Regions from separate parts of the Pseudoalteromonas sp. TB51 genome, predicted to be linked through region 3. Evidence: predicted binding sites of a transcription regulator. Region 3 holds the regulator's gene; each other region holds the start of a gene.

Region 1 (4,338 bases), on a different contig from region 3:
GGCGCCACCCTAAAATTAGCGTTGCGGCAGTTACACCTAAAATGTGTAAATCAAGACCGCTTAAAATACCCGCTTTAATTTGCCATAACATGGCAAACACTAACGCACACGCAAGTACCCCTATTTGCCGTGCAGGCGTTTTATAAAGTGCTTTATAGGTATTTTTTTCTACGCTTATAAAGGTAATAATTAAAACAAGGGCCCAAAGTAGCCCTTGCATTTTAAGCGTTAACATAGCAATTATTTAAAGGTTGACCAAATTGGCGCATGGTCAGAGGGCTTTTCTATGCCGCGTAATTCGTAATCTATGCCGGTATCAATACATCGCTCGGCAAGGGCATGGGTAGCAAGTACAACATCAATGCGTAGGCCACGATTATCTACAAACCCTTTAGAGCGATAATCAAACCACGAGTATTTGTCGCTTGTATCAGGGTTTTGCTCTCTGAAGGTATCTTTAAAGCCCCAATTTAATAATTTAGCAAGCCATTCGCGCTCCTCTGGTTGAAACGAGCATTTACCTGTTTTAAGCCAGCGTTTAGCGTTTACTTCACCAATACCAATATCTAAATCGGTAGGCGAAATATTGATATCGCCCATAACGATAACATCTTCATCGGGCGTGTGGTTTGTTTGTAAATGGGTCATTAAATCTTTGTAAAACTGGCGCTTATAAGGGAATTTTGTTTCGTGATTTATATTATCGCCTTGTGGGAAATAACCATTCATTACTGTTAGGTCGCGGCCATTTTCTTGCTCAACTGTCACACTTATCATGCGTTTTTGTGCTTCTTCAGTGTCGCTGGCAAAACCTTTTAAGACCGATTTAGGCTCATTTTTGCATAACATTGCCACACCGTAGTGCGCTTTTTGACCATGAAAATAAACGTGGTAACCCATTTTTTGTACGTCCTCGAGAGGGAACGCCTCATCATGAACTTTAATTTCTTGCAAACCAATAATGTCTGGCTGGTGTTTATCTATAATTGCTTGTAACTGGTGTAAGCGAGCTCGCAGACCATTGATATTGAAAGAAATAACCTTCATAAAATTTACCTTTAATTAGACTCTGTTTTTATAGCTAAATTGTATCAGTAAATAAGCCTACATAACATGATCGAAATGAGAAAATAGCTGCGCAAATGTTGATCAATTGGTGCGTAAAGTTTAAACATTGTAAATGCTTTATTAATTATTTAAATAAATAAAAAATTCAATTGATCTCGTAATTATTGAATATATAATGCGCAAAAATTACTTGTTTAGTCGTTTAAATAGGATCTCTCTCATGAAAACACAATTACTTTTAGCTACTGCTTTATTAGCCTCTGCGTCTGTATCAGCAAAAAGCAACACTTACTTTAGCCAAGATAATAAACTTGAATCTAAATTATGTGTATTAAGTGCAAATGAAGGCTTTAGCGCAGCGCGTAAAGAAGCAGCACAACACGGTGTATACTTATCGCGTTTTTCTAAAAGTGTTTTATGTAATGGTCAAGATATTCGCGACATTGCTAAAAAAGTAACGTCTAACCAAGCTGCTGAATCAAAAGTTGAAGTGTTTGCAAAAGATGCACACCAAGAAACACAGTTATGTATCACAGCGTTAAAGCAAGGCCTTGCGCCTGTTCGCCAAAAAATTGGTAACTTAAACTCGTTAAAGTGTAACGGACAAAACGTAACTGAATTTGTAAAGCGTTACCAAAACGCAGCAATCTAATTTCGCGGTAACATATAGATTAAAATAATGCCCAGTTTATACTGGGTATTTTTTTGCAAAAATTACAAGGTATGCAGCAATCATTGCAAAGCTAAGTAATTGATTAATGTATATAAAACAATCTAAACTCACGTAACTTATTGATTGTTGGCGGCTTGTGCACTTTGGCATTGGACTTGTATTAGTTAAAGTGACATTTACTAACTACAAGGATACGTCTTATGAAAAATTTAACACTCGCAACAACTATTTTAGCTTCGTTAAGTTTAGCCGCATGTGCCTCAAACCAAGGCCTTGAAAAAATCGATAGCGATTTTGCAAGTTTAGATAACGACAGTGATGGTTATATTTCAAAAGTAGAAGCAGATGACGATAGCATCTGGGGCCACTTTTCAAATATTGATACCAATATGGATAACGAGATCAGTCGTAAAGAATTTAACACTTACATGCAGTTAAATACCGGTAAGGTAGCGACTGACAGCGAAGTAAGTGAGTCGGCGTTTAAAGCTAAAATAGCTAAATTTGATAAAATCGAAAATGATTTTAGAAGTTTAGATAACGACAAAAATGGTTACATCTCAGTAGAAGAAGCTGACGATGATGATATTTCAAACCATTTTGGTTACATGGATGGCAACAATGATAAGCGCATCAGTAAAGGTGAGTTTAAAGGCTACATTAGCAAATACGGTAAAGCCGTTGCTGAAGATGATGCACTAAAGCATTATAAAAACAGCTAATATTAGCTAAATACGCTACACATAAGAGCCAGCATTAATTGCTGGCTTTTTTGTGCATTTAATTTGTTTTAAAAGCAGATATATTTTCCCCCTTTTGCGATGTTCTGTCATAATAGATGGCTACGTATTTTAAAGGGCAAAGCAAAATATTATGGCGGGTCGTCGAATTAGTGATGAACAATTAATTGAGATCATTGAAGCGGCTATATTTGTCGCAGACAAACCTGTTAGCAAACGCCACTTAAAAGATACTGTACTGGCTGATTTAGCTATTCCTATGTCACGAATTAACACTGCAATAGACGCTATACATACTCACTATCAAACACGTGGCATTAAGCTAGTTGAAGTAGGCAGTGGCTATCGCTTTCAAGCGTGTAGTAGTTTAAGCCCTTGGCTTAGTAATTTATGGCAAGAACGGGCACCTAAGTACTCTCGCGCACTACTAGAAACATTGTCGTTAATTGCCTACAGGCAACCAATAACGCGTGGTGAAATAGAGCAAGTACGAGGTGTAACAACCGGATCAGCAATTATTAAAACCCTCCTTGAGCGAGAGTGGGTTAAAGTAGTAGGGCATAAAGAAGTACCTGGTAAACCAGCGCTTTATGCAACAACAAAATTATTTTTAGATTATTTTTCGTTAACCGGTTTAGATGAACTTCCTGCATTGCCAGCGCAACAGGAAAGTAAAATAAACCAGTTATTAAGTGATCCTTCTGTGAGAGAACCATCCGAATGAGTATTCAAGGTGAAAAGTTACAAAAAGTCCTAGCCCGTGCAGGGGTAGGCTCACGACGTGAAATGGAAAAATACATTGATGCAAACCGCGTTAGTGTTAATGGTAAAGTGGCTAAATTAGGTGACCGTGTTGAGGAAACAGACTTAATACGTGTTGATGGCCACAGCGTAAAAATTGAAGAAAAAGCCGACCGTATTTGTCGTGTAATTATGTACAACAAGCCAGAAGGGGAGTTAAGTACACGTAAAGACCCAGAAGGACGTCGTACCGTTTTTGACCGTTTACCACGCATAGACGGTGAGCGTTGGATTGCTGTTGGTCGCCTAGATATTAACACGGCAGGTTTAATGTTATTTACCAACGATGGTGAGTTAGCTAACCGCTTAATGCACCCAAGTTATGAAGTTGAGCGTGAATATTCAGCCCGTGTATTTGGTGAAGTGACCAATGAAACCATTAAAAACCTAACGCGTGGCGTAGAGCTTGAAGATGGTCCGGCTAAGTTTTTAACGGTTAAATCTTTGGGTGGTGAAGGGATTAACCGTTGGTACAATGTAACGCTAAACGAAGGACGTAACCGCGAAGTTCGCCGCTTATGGCAATCGCAGGATGTAGAAGTATCGCGCCTTATTCGTATTCGTTACGGAAAATTAGAGCTAGATAAGCGCCTTCCTCAAGGTGGTTGGGCTGAACTTGATTTAGAAACCGTTAACTATTTACGTAAAACCGTTAAATTAGGCCGCGAAACACAAACTAAACTGTCGGTTATGCCTGAAAAACGCAAAGACAAGCGTGCTAAAATTAACCAAATTCGTAAAGCGGTTAAAAAGCATAACCAGCGTGTTAAACAAACTAAGCGTAAGTAATACCAATCCGTAATAATACTTAATCATTTTGCGGGGCTAAACGTGTCGCTACCTAGGTAAAAAAATGCTCATTTAGCACAGCTAAATAGCGAATTTTTTGCCAAGCGAACAACACGTTTTTCTAGCCTTAAAATAGATAATTTAATTAAGCGAATTGGTATAATTACCAAAAATTACCGACAAAAAAGCCGCAATGTATGCGGCTTTTTTTATAATTAAAAATGTAGTTTACTTTTTTTGTTGCGCATCGAGAGATTCACCGTTTAC
Region 2 (4,338 bases), on a different contig from region 3:
CTTACTAGCCGTGGCAGAATTGATTACTTTCCTCGCTCATTTATCGAAGTTAATTCTGAGCTTGTTGCCAATGCGCAGAGTAACTTAGTTATTGTGCCTAATTTATTTATTAGTTATCCCACCGGTATTTATTATTTTGTTGTAAGTAGTAAGCCAGCTTTAGCGCAAGCCATAGAGCTTGGGTTGCAAAACATGCAAAACAGCGGAGAGTTTGATGCGTTATTTGATGAGTATTTTGCAAAAGACATAAACTCTCTCCCTTTTACAAAAGGTTATACCACGGAGCTAAAGCTCGATAACCCTTACTTTTAAAACAAAAAAGGAGCCATAGGCTCCTTTTTTATAATAGGGTTACATGCACTTTATTAGCGAAGTAACGCTTCAGGTAATACTGGGCGAATTTCACGGATAATTGCTTGCGTAAGCTTAGGTGCACCACAAATAATGTTACCGCTATTGTTGTAGTTAACGCCACCTGCAAAATCAACAACCATGCCGCCAGCTTCTTTTACAAGTAACTCGCCTGCTGCTGTGTCCCACGGTTTTAAACCAATTTCAAAAAAGCCATCAACACGGCCCGCAGCTACATACGCCATATCTAGCGCTGCAGAACCTGCACGACGAATATCAGCAGTTTGTGTAAACAATGCTTTAAACGCGTCTGTGTATGCATCTAAGTGGTGTTTTTGTTTGAAAGGGAAACCTGTTGCTAAGATTGAACCAGCTAATTCTACGGTTTTAGTAACGCGTAAACGCTTGCTGTTTAGCTGTGCGCCTTGACCACGAGATGCAGTGAAAAGCTCGCCACGAATTGGATCGTAAATTACAGCTTGGTCTAAACGACCTTTTACTTTAAGTGCGATAGAAACCGCGAAATGAGGGATACCCTTGATGAAGTTAGTTGTGCCATCAAGCGGGTCAACAATCCATTGGTAATCTGCATCTTTGCCTTTGTGCTCACCTAGTTCTTCACCAACAATGCAGTGATCAGGGTAAGATTTTAAAATTGTATCACGAATTACGGCTTCGGCTTCTTTATCAATGTTAGTCACTAAGTCGTTAGTGCCTTTTTGTTGAATCTCAACTTTTGATAAATCTTCACTTGCGCGAAGTAAAATTTTGCCTGCGTTGCGCGCAGCGCGAACCGCAATGTTTAACATTGGATGCATGGTATTACCTTTGGGTTGTAAAAGAACGTTTATATATTTAAGCCGGCGTATTTTAGCGACTTTTGCCATAAAGTAAACAATAAACCCTAAATACTTTTGTGCGTTTTTTGTACGGCCTTGAAATGCATGTAAATTTATTCGTATCTAAGACGTGTTGGCGTGTATGGATTGAAATTTGTTCAACCAAAGGGCGACTTAATCACAGCGCGAAGTGCGAAGCCTTGGGGGCTCAATAACTTCCATGAAGCAAAGCTTCCGCGTCCTGCTCACGCCCCTTACCTACATCCATGTAGGCAAAGCTTCCGCGTCCTGCTCACGCCCCTTACCTACATCCATGTAGGTAAAGCTTCGCGTCCTGCTAGCCAACGTATTGTTGTAAAAATTAATCTTAAAAGGGCAGTACTCGCCAATATTATTAAAAACTAAAAAAAGTGCTTTACCTAAAGTTAGCTTGAGGTTTTATCTTGTGTTTAAGCAATCAACTAGGGTAAATAATAATGAAATTAGAACACGTACATTTAGTAGTAAACGATATAAATGCCATGCTTAAATTTTACCAAGCAGCCTTTCCTTATTGGTCTATTAGAAGTGAAGGGCATAACACCTGGTATGGCAAACCTAAGCGCTGGGTACATTTTGGCGACGATAATCACTACATTGCTATAAGCGATAATGGCGAGCATAAAAACAGAGATTTGGCAGGGCATCAAGTCGGGCTGGCTCACTTTGCCTACGTTACAAACAACCTAGACGCTGTTATACAGCGCTTAAAACACGCCGGATTTAGCATTGATAAAGAGGGTGCAGAAAACCCATTTAGAAAAAACGTATATTACTTAGACCCAGCCGGGTTCGAGGTTGAGTTTGTGCAGTATATGAGTGACATTCCAAGCGAGCGTAATAACGACTTATAAAATAGGCAGTAACTAACGGTGTAGAAAAGCGCATAATATGGCTTTTCTACCCATTGTGTTTTTACCCGTATTATTTATTACTCACCCCAAGCTGGGCCTTTAAATCATTAGCAAAACTCACAAACTTTTCTTTAATGGTGCGTTTAACTTTTACCTCCACCGAACCTAAAACTGTTTTACCTTCGAGGTTAATTGTGGGGCCTTGGCGCTTATTAAGCGACACCGTTTTGTTTTCAAAACTACCTAATATACAAAACATTTTAGAAACTACATTGACGTGCTCTGGTACGTAAATTTCTTCGCTGCCAAAAATACAATTTACATGCACGGTAACATGTTGGTGAGCAAAAATAGCATCAGTAAAATCTAAAACAATCGACCCCATATAGTTTTGAATGTAAATATCTTTAGGCACCACCCATTGGCCGCTACGCTCGCTTGAGCCTAAAATGCTTCGCAGTGTTAAGTTTTCTTCATCCGCTTGTTGGGCGCTGTAGTTAGGGGCAAATTGCATTTGCTTTTGAGCACTGTACTGGGTATCCGTAGTAAGGGTTAAATCCTCTACTAAATTAAGTAATACGGTATTTTCGGTTGCTTCCATTGCACTGTCTAAGCGCCTTTCAAAGGCTTCAGCTGAAATAACGCCATGGCTGTAGTTATAAATAAGTTGGTCTATCACTTGTTCGCGAACTTGCTCTATTGGGCGGTCTTCAATTTTTACAGACATGGGAATAATCCTTTTTATATGAGTTACCACTTTACATAGCAAGTGCTGTACCAAAATTTAACTATCTATATATCAATGGCTTATTATTTTAATAACTCCGCTTAATTTATTATATTAACGATAGATTAACCAAAACAGCAATATAATCGTTATTTTCACCACTTAAGAAAGTTTTACCTAATAGCCTGTAAATGTTTACTCGGAGGTGTTTTTATTTATACCTAATAAAATAGCTAACTCCATGAATTTAAAGTGTTAATAAAGTTGGCCTAAAGCTCGCATACATAAAAGTGTCTTTAATCAAAAGGAGAAAGATTATGAAAACATTCAACAAATCTATGATTGCGGCTTTAGTTCTAGGTACTACAGCTATGGGTGCTCAAGCGGGCACTTGGGAAAATGAAAGTAAAGATGCTTGGATTGATGGTAAGGCAGAAACAGTGCTTCTTATGAACACTAATCTAAACAACTTTGACATTAACACTGATGTAAAAAATGGCAAGGTAGTACTTACAGGTAAAGTAAACAGCGACCTTGATAAAGAGCTAGCTGAAGAACTTGTAATTAGCCTAGATGGCGTATCTGATGTAGAAAACAACCTAACTGTTGTGAAAAACATGGATATGGACGACAAAGATCGTGACACTATGGATGATGACGATAACGACTTAACTGACGCTAAAATCACCACAGTAATTACTACACGTTTCTTATTTGACTCAGAAGTTGACGGTACAGATATCGATGTTGATACCGACAACGGTATAGTAAAACTTAAAGGTTCTGTTGAAACAGAAGCTGAAAAGCAGTTAGCAGTAAAAATTGCTAAAAATGCTGAAGATGTACGTGACGTAGTAGATGAACTAACTATTGTTGCTGAATAATACACTATACTAAAAAGCCCAGCTTAGCTGGGCTTTTTGCTTGTCATTTTAAAGGAGCTACATCATGGATATCATTCGTATAATACTGTCGATTTTATTACCGCCACTGGGTGTATTTTTACAAGTTGGTTTAGGTATGCACTTTTGGCTAAATATTTTACTAACTTTACTAGGTTACTTCCCTGGTTTAATTCACGCTATCTACATTATTGCTAAAAAATAATGTGTGGTGTGTTCAATGTGAGCCGGCCACTTTTTTATAATTATTAAAATTGTAAAAAAGCGGCTTACATACTTCTGCGTTTATTTTTCTGTTATTTCCTGCCTATTCGCATGCAAAAAGATTACTATTTAAGCAGTCAGCTTACTGATTGTTAAAATAAAGGTTTTTGCTAGTGACAAGCCTTAAAAAACTTTTTATACTGCAACCCGCTTTAGTCGCTCAGTGGCTAAACGCTTCAAAAATTAACTACCTCGTAGTTATACAAAGTTGGCCCCTTAGCTCAGTTGGTTAGAGCACACGACTCATAATCGTTAGGTCCCCAGTTCGAGTCTGGGAGGGGCCACCACTTTTCAAAGCTTTCCAAGTAAATACCTACTAACCGAATTTATCCTGTGCTACCTCTGTGCTACTTTTCAATATA
Region 3 (4,338 bases):
ACTAAAGAGGGCAGTAGGTTGACCGGAATATTATCTACGCAATAATAGCCTAAATCTTCAACCACGCGTAAAGCAACCGATTTACCTGAACCAGAACGGCCGCTTATGATAATTAACTCCATTTATAGCCCTTAGTATTTACTACGATTGATCAACAATTACTTGATACAGCTCTGCATCGGTTTTAGCACTACGCAGCTGTTTACAAAATTCTTTGTTGCTCAGTTTATCAGCTATGGTTGCCAGAGTCTTTAGGTGCTGTTGGTTATCGCCATCTGGTACGATGAGTGCAACAAAAATATCAACAGGGCAGTTATCAATAGCGTCAAAGTTAACAGGCGTGTCGCTAACAAGTACTAAAGCCAGCGGCTCTTCTACGCCACCCATTCTGCTATGAGGAATGGCGATACCCCGGCCAATACCAGTACTGCCTAGCTTTTCTCTGCTTGCCAGCGCATTAAGAATATCTTGTTGTGGTAAGTAGGGGAGCTTTTCATGAGCAAGCTCACTGATAAACTCTAAAATTCTTTTTTTACTACTAAAAAGGACCGCAGCTTTGCTGCAGTCCTGGCATACTAATGTACTTAATTTCATAATATTAGTGTCTAGCAAGCTTCTCTTTATGTTTTATGACTTGACGATCGAGCTTGTCAATCAACGAGTCTATAGCGGCATACATATCTTGGTGCTCTGTTGAGGCAAATAAATCTGCGCCACTTACATGAATAGTCGCTTCTGCTTTTTGGTTGAGTTTTTCTACATCGAGAATGACATGCACATTGCTAATATGATCTGAGTGCCTTTCTAGCTTTGCAAATTTATTATTTACATAGTCTCTAAGTGAATCAGTTACTTCTACGTGACGACCAGTTAGGTTTAGTTGCATAAGCATTTCCTCTTTGTTTTTTACGTCTTATATCAAACTCTTTCTCTGATTTGACGGTGGAATAGCTAGCGATTCACGGTATTTTGCTATTGTGCGTCTAGCTACTTTAATTCCTTGCTCTGCCAATATATCCGCAATTTTACTATCACTCAATGGTTTAGCTGAGTTTTCCGCGGCAATTAGCTTTTTAATTAGGGCACGTATTGCGGTTGATGAACACTCGCCGCCGTTTTCAGTGCTTACGTGGCTTGAGAAAAAATACTTAAGCTCAAAAATACCACGTGGCGTATGCATATATTTTTGCGTGGTAACACGCGAAATTGTCGATTCATGCATTTCTACCATTTCAGCAACATCGTTTAAAACCATTGGCTTCATGGCTTCTGGGCCATGTTCAAAAAATGCCTGTTGCTGTTTTACAATACAGTTTGTTACCTTAAGCAGCGTGTCGTTTCTGCTTTCAAGGCTTTTTATAAACCATTTAGCTTCTTGTAAGTGAGAGCGAATAAATTGGCTATCACCACTTGATTTTACGGTACGTGACATAGCCGCGTACTGACTATTTACGCGTATTTTTGGCATGCTATCTGGGTTTAGCTCTACCACCCAGCGGCCTTTTATTTTTTTAACCGACACATCCGGTATTACATACTCCGACTCTTCCCTTACTATTGTATCTGCAGGTTTTGGGTTGAGGGTATGTATTAGGGTCATGACCTCTTTAAGCTCGTCTTCTTTAAGCTTAGTCTTTTTCATTAATGTACGATAGTCGCGTGCCGCTAATAGATCAATGTGATCGGTTAAGATCATTTTAGTTTGTTCTATAAAAGGGGTGTCTTTATCAAACTGGTTTAGCTGAATGCACAAGCACTCTTGTAAACTGCGCGCGGCTATACCTACAGGGTCAAATAACTGAATACGCTTTAAAACGGCTTCTATTTCATCAAGTTCAACTTCAACTTCGTCATCGTTTTCTTGGTTAAAGCTTTCTAAAATTTCTTCGCAACTTAGCGTTAAAATACCCGAGTCATCTACAGCTTCTACAATGGCAATAGCAATGGCTTCATCAGTGGGGCTAAAAGGAGTAAGCTGAAGCTGCCACATTAAATACTCATGTAGCGTTTCAGTAGAGGCACCTTGATAAATAGACTCATCTTCTGGCATTGGGCCTGAGGATGCCGCAGGGGCTGCGCTCATGTACTCATCCCAAGTTACATCCATTGCCATATCATCGCTAACGGTGTCTTTATTTAAAGCTTCGCCACTGTCTTGCTCGTACTCGCTGGTTGTATCGTCAGCCGATGCGCTTACGGTTACATCATCCGTATCTGCTTTTTGTTCATTTTTTCCAGCCGACTCTTCCGTGTAATCTTGCTCTTCTACTTCTAATAGCGGGTTGCTATCAAGTGCTTCTTGTATTTCTTGCTGGAGATCCAATGTACTGAGCTGCAGCAAGCGAATCGCTTGTTGCAATTGTGGAGTCATTGTAAGTTGCTGGCCCATGCGCAGCTGTAATGATTGCCTCATGTATCTCTAACAATCCTTTTATGTTGTTATAATTAATATTAGCAGATGCTTGTAGGTGTGGCTTAAATGTTACAGCCTAAATTGCTCGCCTAAATAAACATCGCGTACAGTTTTGTCATTTAATACGTGTTCTGGGGTGCCAGATGCAATTAGCTCCCCATGAGAAACAATGTAGGCTTTTTCACAAACATCAAGGGTTTCTCTTACATTGTGATCGGTAATTAATACGCCAATGCCACGGTTTTTAAGATGTTCTATTATTTTCTTTATATCTAACACTGAAATCGGATCAACACCAGCAAAAGGCTCATCCAATAAAATAAATTTAGGGTTTGCTGCCAGTGCTCTGGCAATTTCTACACGGCGGCGTTCACCACCAGAAAGCGCCATACCTTGGCTATCGCGAATATGCTGAATACTAAATTCATCAAGTAAGTTGTTAAGCGTTTCTTCTCGCGCGGCTTTATTGAGCTCTTTACGCGTTTCTAAAATAGCCATTAAGTTTTGATAAACTGTCAGCTTTCTAAATATTGATGACTCTTGCGGCAAATAGCCAATGCCTAAGCGGGCGCGGCTGTGCATAGGTAATAACGTAATGTCGTTATCATCAATAGAAATTTTACCTTTGTCGCTAGGTACTAACCCTACAATCATGTAAAAGGTGGTGGTTTTACCTGCGCCATTAGGGCCCAATAAGCCAACAATGCTGCCGGCTTCTACCTCAAGGCCTACATTTTTTACAACTTGGCGGCCCTTATAGCTTTTTGCTAATAGTTCTGCTTTTAAGGTGCTCATGGTTGACCTTCGTTACCTGTTTTTTCTTTAATTTTTGCTTCAACAGGCACTAAAATTGTGTGGACACGATCCGTGGAGTTTTCGTCTTTTTCTGCGCTAATAAGCTGCTGCTGCATATCGTAGGTAATACTTTTAGCATTAATTTTTTGACCGGCTTGCGCGACTTCAGCATCGCCTACAAGTGTTAAAAATCGCTTTGCTACGTCGTAACGTACTTCGTTTGCACTGGCGCTCATTACGGTACCATCGTCTTGTTTTTCTTCGAAGTAGGCTGGGCTGCCAGTGGCAATAAGGAGTTGTTTGTTATCCCCTAAGTCTTCACGTTTATGTACTTCGAGTCGGTCGGCTGTAATTTTTCGATTACCATGTACAATTTCGACGTTCTTTTCAAAAATACCTACGTTTTCTTTAAGTTGGCCTTCTTGACGGTCTGCACTAATAGAAATTTGATTTGCTGGCGGTTGAGCAGCAGGCTCAGCAGCAGAGGCGCTAAATGCAAGCATTAGCGATGGGATAATAAGTATTTTAGTGAGTTTATTGGTCATAATATATTGTTCGCGTATGGTTAATTAGTTTTATTACTTCGGTTTTTAAATCGGCTTCAAGGCCTTTCCCGACAATTTTTAAATTAGGCCCAGTGACAACCACTGGCTGCTCAGAGCGCATTGTTAGCGCTTTAATGTCGACTTCGATGTTATCGGCATTGATGTTATCTATCATGGCGTTATCAACTAAATTTTTAGCAACCACATTGCCTTCTAAAATAAGTTGTTTATCTTCGTACAGCGTTGCTTCGTCTGCATTTATTCGCCATGTTTGTTTTTCGTTATACAAGGTGAAAATAGGTTTTTCAAAAAATGTAAAACCAAGCTGTTGGTATAGCTCCATTTTAGCCGCTGTGACTTTATGGCTTATTTTGCCTTGCTCGTCATAGGCTGTTTGCTTAAGCTCTATAGCGGTGTAATCGGGCTTTGCAATTACTTCAGGTTCTTGCTCTGGCGCTACATTTGTTTGGGTAAAATAAGGGTACCAAAGCCAAACCATACAGCCGATGAATAACGCACTGAGTATAACGCGTGCTGCATTCATGAACTGGTGCCTTGTGTTGTAAGCGCTATGCCATTCTCTAG
Region 4 (4,338 bases), on a different contig from region 3:
TCTGAATACAAATCATTGAATGTATTGGTGTTAAACAACGAACCCGTTGCAACAACAGGCTCTGCTACAGGCTCTGGGTACATGGGTGCGTAGTAGGGGTCATCTTGAACCACTTCACTATTTTGCGTAGAAACACAGCCACTTAAAAATAAGGTGCCTGCTGCAAATAAAATAACATTACGCATAACTATCCCCTTGTGCACGGTTATAACTGTTGATTGATGTAGCTCATCATTTCGTCAACGGCCGAGATTACTTTTGAGTTCATTTCGTAAACACGTTGAGTTTCGATAAGGTTTACCAATTCTTCCGTTACATTAACGTTTGATGTTTCAAGTGAGCCTTGAATAATAGTTCCTAAGCCTTCTACGCCTGGATTACCTTGAACAGGCGCTCCACTAACAGCGGTTTCGGTGTAAAGGTTTTGACCAATTGGCTCAAGACCCGATGGATTAATAAAGTCACTAATTGTTAGCTGGCCAATCACCACGTTATCGGCTTGCCCTGCAACGCGTACAGATACTTCACCATCTTGAGAGACTGTAATTGATTGCGCATCATCGGGTACATTCATTTCGGGCTGAACAACAAAACCTGCACCGGAGGTAACAATACGACCGTCTTCATCGGTAGTAAATTGCCCATTACGCGAATACGCTATATTGCCATCGGGTTGCAGCACTTCAAAAAAACCTTCGCCTGAAATCATCCAATCGAGTGAGTTTTCGGTGGTGAGCATATTACCTTGCGTAAACTCTTTTTGGTTAGCAACCACTTTTGCACCCGCACCTAGCATTAGGCCAGATGGCAGCTCGGTATCTTGTGAAGAGCGCCCGCCAGGCTGGTTGATGTTTTGATACAGTAAATCTTCAAAAATAGCGCGGCTTTTTTTGTAACCTACGGTACTGGCATTCGCCAAGTTATTTGAAATAACTGAAATATCAGTTTGTTGAGCGTCTAGCCCTGTTTTACTTATCCACAATGCAGGATTCATAAGTATGCCCTCATTTTAAAGTTAAACTATGCGCATCAACTGATCTTGACGTTCGTCAATCTCTTCAGCTGTTTTCATTAGTTTTACTTGTAACTCAAATTGACGTTGGTGGTTGATCATATCGACCATTTCGTGAACTGGATTAACGTTAGACATTTCCAGTGCACCACTTAACACTTTTACATTTGCAGAGGTATCGACGGTTTGCCCAGGTACAGGTCTAAATAAACCATCGTTGCCTTTTTCAAGCTCTCTGCTGTTTCCTTCAACAACGCGCAGCGTGTCTACTTCTTCTAAAAAATTTGCAGGCGCGCCTTGGGGGCGAACCTGTATGGCACCATCTTCACTAAAACTTATTTTTTCAATAGGAACCGGTAAAATTACGGGGCCACCTTCGCCAATAACTTGACGACCATGACTTGTTACCAACATACCTTGCGCAGTAATGTTTAGCGTGCCTACTTTTGTATATGCTTCGTTTCCTGAGTCATCCTGAACCGCAAGCCAGGCGTTATCGCTCATGGCAATATCTAAATCACGACCTGTTTCGATTATGCCGCCAGAGGTCATGTTAGAACCTGGTCGCTCTTGCATTGAAAACACGCGCGTTGGTAAGCCCTCGCCAAATGCTTGCATAGAACGCGCTTGCGCAAAGTCAGCTTTAAAACCCGTGGTGTTTGCGTTTGCCAAATTATTGGCTTTAAGTGCAAGCCCTTGTAGGCTTTGCTTAGCGCCGGAGGCTGCAATGTAGACCATTTTGTCCATAACATCGACTCACATAAAAAATCTCTGAGTTGATAAATGCAAAATAGATGCCAGGTTAAATTTGACGCAATATAAGGAAGGTATTGAACGGTTCAGCTACGCTAGTTTTAGCGACATAGCTACAAAAAAGGCTGCAAAAATGCAGCCTTAAAATCTTAACCAAAAATAAGGTTAACTTATCGAATCTGCAAAATACTTTGCTGAATTGTTGAGTTAACTTCAAGCGCTCGTGAGTTCGCTTGGTAGTTACGTTGAGCGGTAATCAAATCAACTAATTCGTTTGTTAAGTTGGTATTTGATTGCTCAAGCGCGGATGAATTAATACTACCCAATGTGCCTGAACCTGGTTCTCCTGCAATAGGCTCCCCTGATGTCAAACTTTTCTTCCAGCTCGTATCGCCTACTTGCGATAAACCTTGAGAGTTTGAAAAACGCACCATAGCAACTTGGCCTAAGAAGGTTGAATCACCATTACTATATGATGCTACTACTTTTCCATCTGTTCCAATATCAATACCCGCTAAACGACCAACGGTAGCGCCATCTTGCTCTAGTGCTTTTACTTCAAAGTTACTTGCATACTGTGTTGGAACTTTGTTATTAGTGCCAGCTTCATCACGCCAACTTACTGATACATCATCGGGAAAACTTGCACCATTAGTTAAAAGTGAAGTCAAACCTGTAGTAGCATCTGACGATAAGTCTATATCAGAAAAAGTTGTAGCCGGTGACGCTACATTAGGCAAACCTGCAGATGTAAATTCAAAAGTATCTATTGGAGTATGTGAACCGGCGGCGGTTTCAGTTCCATCTGTGCCAAAGTTTTTCCCGTCTAAGGTCCCGTAAACTTGCCATTGGTTCGGTGCTGTTACTGGGTCTTGCTTTACAAAGAACAGCTGTAAAACATGTGGCTCACCTAATGAATCATACACAGTGGTGGATGTCGAGCTATTATAGGAGGCACTAGTATTTGAATCAAAAGGAGTAACTGAAGGCTGAGTACTTCGAGAATCTAGATTGAATGATGAATATACTTGACTAGTAGCTCTTGGAGAACCTGACGAGTCAGGTATTTGTAAAGGTGATGATGTGCTTAGGCTCACTGAAGTAGTATCTCCTGTAGCTTCATCAACAGGAAAGCTTTGTAAGAAATTACCTTTTGCATCGACTACAAAATTGTCTTGATTTAGCTTAAATGCGCCAGCACGGGTATAAGAAAAATCTTGAGAGCCAAGGTCTTCACTCATCGCAAAATAACCTTCACCCGTAATAGCTAAATCCAACGAGTTGTTGGTGAACTGCAACGACCCCTGATGAAACTGCTGTGCAACCATAGCTGTCTGAACACCATCACCGTTTTTAGTTTTACCAGAACTGAACACAGAAGATGCATACACATCGACGAACTCAGCTCGTGATTCTTTAAAACCGGTGGTGTTTACATTAGCAATATTATTTGCTGTTACGTCTAAATCTTTTTGAGCGGCAGCTAGGCCTGTAAGTGCGATATTAAAGCTCATAATTCACCTCTAACTTTTAATCTAATAGCCTGCTAGCAGGCGAAATATTTTTTAATTGGTTATGCGATCTCTGCGACATCTGTCAACCTAACCGCACCCTCTTTAGTGTTAATAATAATGCCACTAGAGCCATTGATATTAACGCTTTCAATGTTTTTGAATGTTGCCACCGGTAAGCTTGAAAACTCGCCGTTGGTACTGCCCTCTGCAGTAATGGTGTATTCACCCTCTGGTAGGCGCTCACCGGATTCATTATTACCATCCCAGCTAAAGCGCACTGCACCCGCTGCTTGCGAACCCATATCGATAGTTCTAACCAGTTGCCCAGAAGCATCTGTGACTTTAATTGTTAAATTATCAACGGCTTCTTCAGCAACCGCAGACCCTTTTGCCTCTCCGCTTTCGCCAAGCTCAAGCGTATTAGACTCTAAAAGCGCTTGCTTACCAACCAGCGTTGATGCTTGTAAGGCAGAATTTGAGGTCATTGATGAGGCTAGTGACTCAAAATTTGTGTTTAAATCTGTGATGCCTTGCGCCATGGTAAAATTAGTCATTTGCGCAATCATCTGATCGTTATCAGCCGGATTACTCGGATCTTGATACGATAACTGCTGAGTTAGCAACGAGAAAAAATCTTCTTGTGTTAACGCATCACTCTCTCCATCGCTGGTAGCAACTTGTTGTTCTTGCCAGCGTAGTGAGTCCAAATAAGTTGAACTGCTACTAATATCGTTACTCATAACCTACCCTCGGTTATCGCTGCCCAAGTAACAGCGTTTTGCTTAACATTTGCTTAGCTGCATCGGCAACTTGCACGTTTGTTTGATAAGAGCGAGAAGCAGAGATCATATTTGCCATCTCCTCAACAACATTAACGTTGGGTTTATAGATATAGCCATTTTCATCCGCACTTGGGTGATTAGGGTTATATTCAATTTGTAGTGGTTTGTTACTCTCAACAATTCCCAGCACTTTAACACCAACAGCGGAGCCCTGAGGGTTGCTGGCTGAAGCAGACGCTTTCGTCAGCTCGGCAGCAAATACAGGTTGGCGTGCTCG

Evidence for each region. The regulator sigma-54, encoded in region 3, starts transcription at its own class of promoters, with help from an activator protein. The targets are predictions, from matches to a motif close to GTTGGCACGNNNNTNGNNT.
Region 1: the regulator sigma-54 is predicted to act here: its motif matches at 1,884-1,902, upstream of L650_RS0105980 (EF-hand domain-containing protein).
Region 2: the regulator sigma-54 is predicted to act here: its motif matches at 3,074-3,092, upstream of L650_RS0107895 (BON domain-containing protein).
Region 4: the regulator sigma-54 is predicted to act here: its motif matches at 1,796-1,814, upstream of L650_RS0117660 (flagellar basal body rod protein FlgF).

What each region holds. Positions count from the first base shown of each region.
Region 1 is NZ_AUTO01000117.1:7,753-12,090, reverse strand. It holds partial or broken gene L650_RS0106000 (energy-coupling factor ABC transporter permease) at 1-235, opposite strand, end outside; gene xthA (exodeoxyribonuclease III) at 241-1,047, opposite strand; gene L650_RS0105990 (hypothetical protein) at 1,289-1,720, shown strand; gene L650_RS0105980 (EF-hand domain-containing protein) at 1,942-2,463, shown strand; gene scpB (SMC-Scp complex subunit ScpB) at 2,615-3,205, shown strand; gene rluB (23S rRNA pseudouridine(2605) synthase RluB) at 3,202-4,071, shown strand; gene L650_RS0105965 (YciK family oxidoreductase) at 4,300-4,338, opposite strand, start outside.
Region 2 is NZ_AUTO01000152.1:206-4,543, reverse strand. It holds gene L650_RS0107915 (substrate-binding periplasmic protein) at 1-312, shown strand, start outside; gene suhB (inositol-1-monophosphatase) at 366-1,169, opposite strand; gene L650_RS0107905 (VOC family protein) at 1,667-2,083, shown strand; gene L650_RS0107900 (LiaF domain-containing protein) at 2,154-2,810, opposite strand; gene L650_RS0107895 (BON domain-containing protein) at 3,128-3,694, shown strand; gene L650_RS23645 (YqaE/Pmp3 family membrane protein) at 3,759-3,917, shown strand; tRNA gene L650_RS0107880 (tRNA-Ile) at 4,187-4,263, shown strand.
Region 3 is NZ_AUTO01000310.1:31,002-35,339, reverse strand. It holds gene rapZ (RNase adapter RapZ) at 1-122, opposite strand, end outside; gene L650_RS0119130 (PTS sugar transporter subunit IIA) at 142-594, opposite strand; gene hpf (ribosome hibernation promoting factor) at 599-886, opposite strand; gene L650_RS0119120 (RNA polymerase factor sigma-54) at 914-2,413, opposite strand; gene lptB (LPS export ABC transporter ATP-binding protein) at 2,483-3,208, opposite strand; gene lptA (lipopolysaccharide transport periplasmic protein LptA) at 3,205-3,753, opposite strand; gene lptC (LPS export ABC transporter periplasmic protein LptC) at 3,743-4,297, opposite strand; gene kdsC (3-deoxy-manno-octulosonate-8-phosphatase KdsC) at 4,294-4,338, opposite strand, start outside.
Region 4 is NZ_AUTO01000294.1:3,766-8,103, forward strand. It holds gene flgH (flagellar basal body L-ring protein FlgH) at 1-185, opposite strand, end outside; gene flgG (flagellar basal-body rod protein FlgG) at 206-994, opposite strand; gene L650_RS0117660 (flagellar basal body rod protein FlgF) at 1,016-1,759, opposite strand; gene flgE (flagellar hook protein FlgE) at 1,936-3,279, opposite strand; gene L650_RS0117670 (flagellar hook assembly protein FlgD) at 3,339-4,019, opposite strand; gene flgC (flagellar basal body rod protein FlgC) at 4,033-4,338, opposite strand, start outside.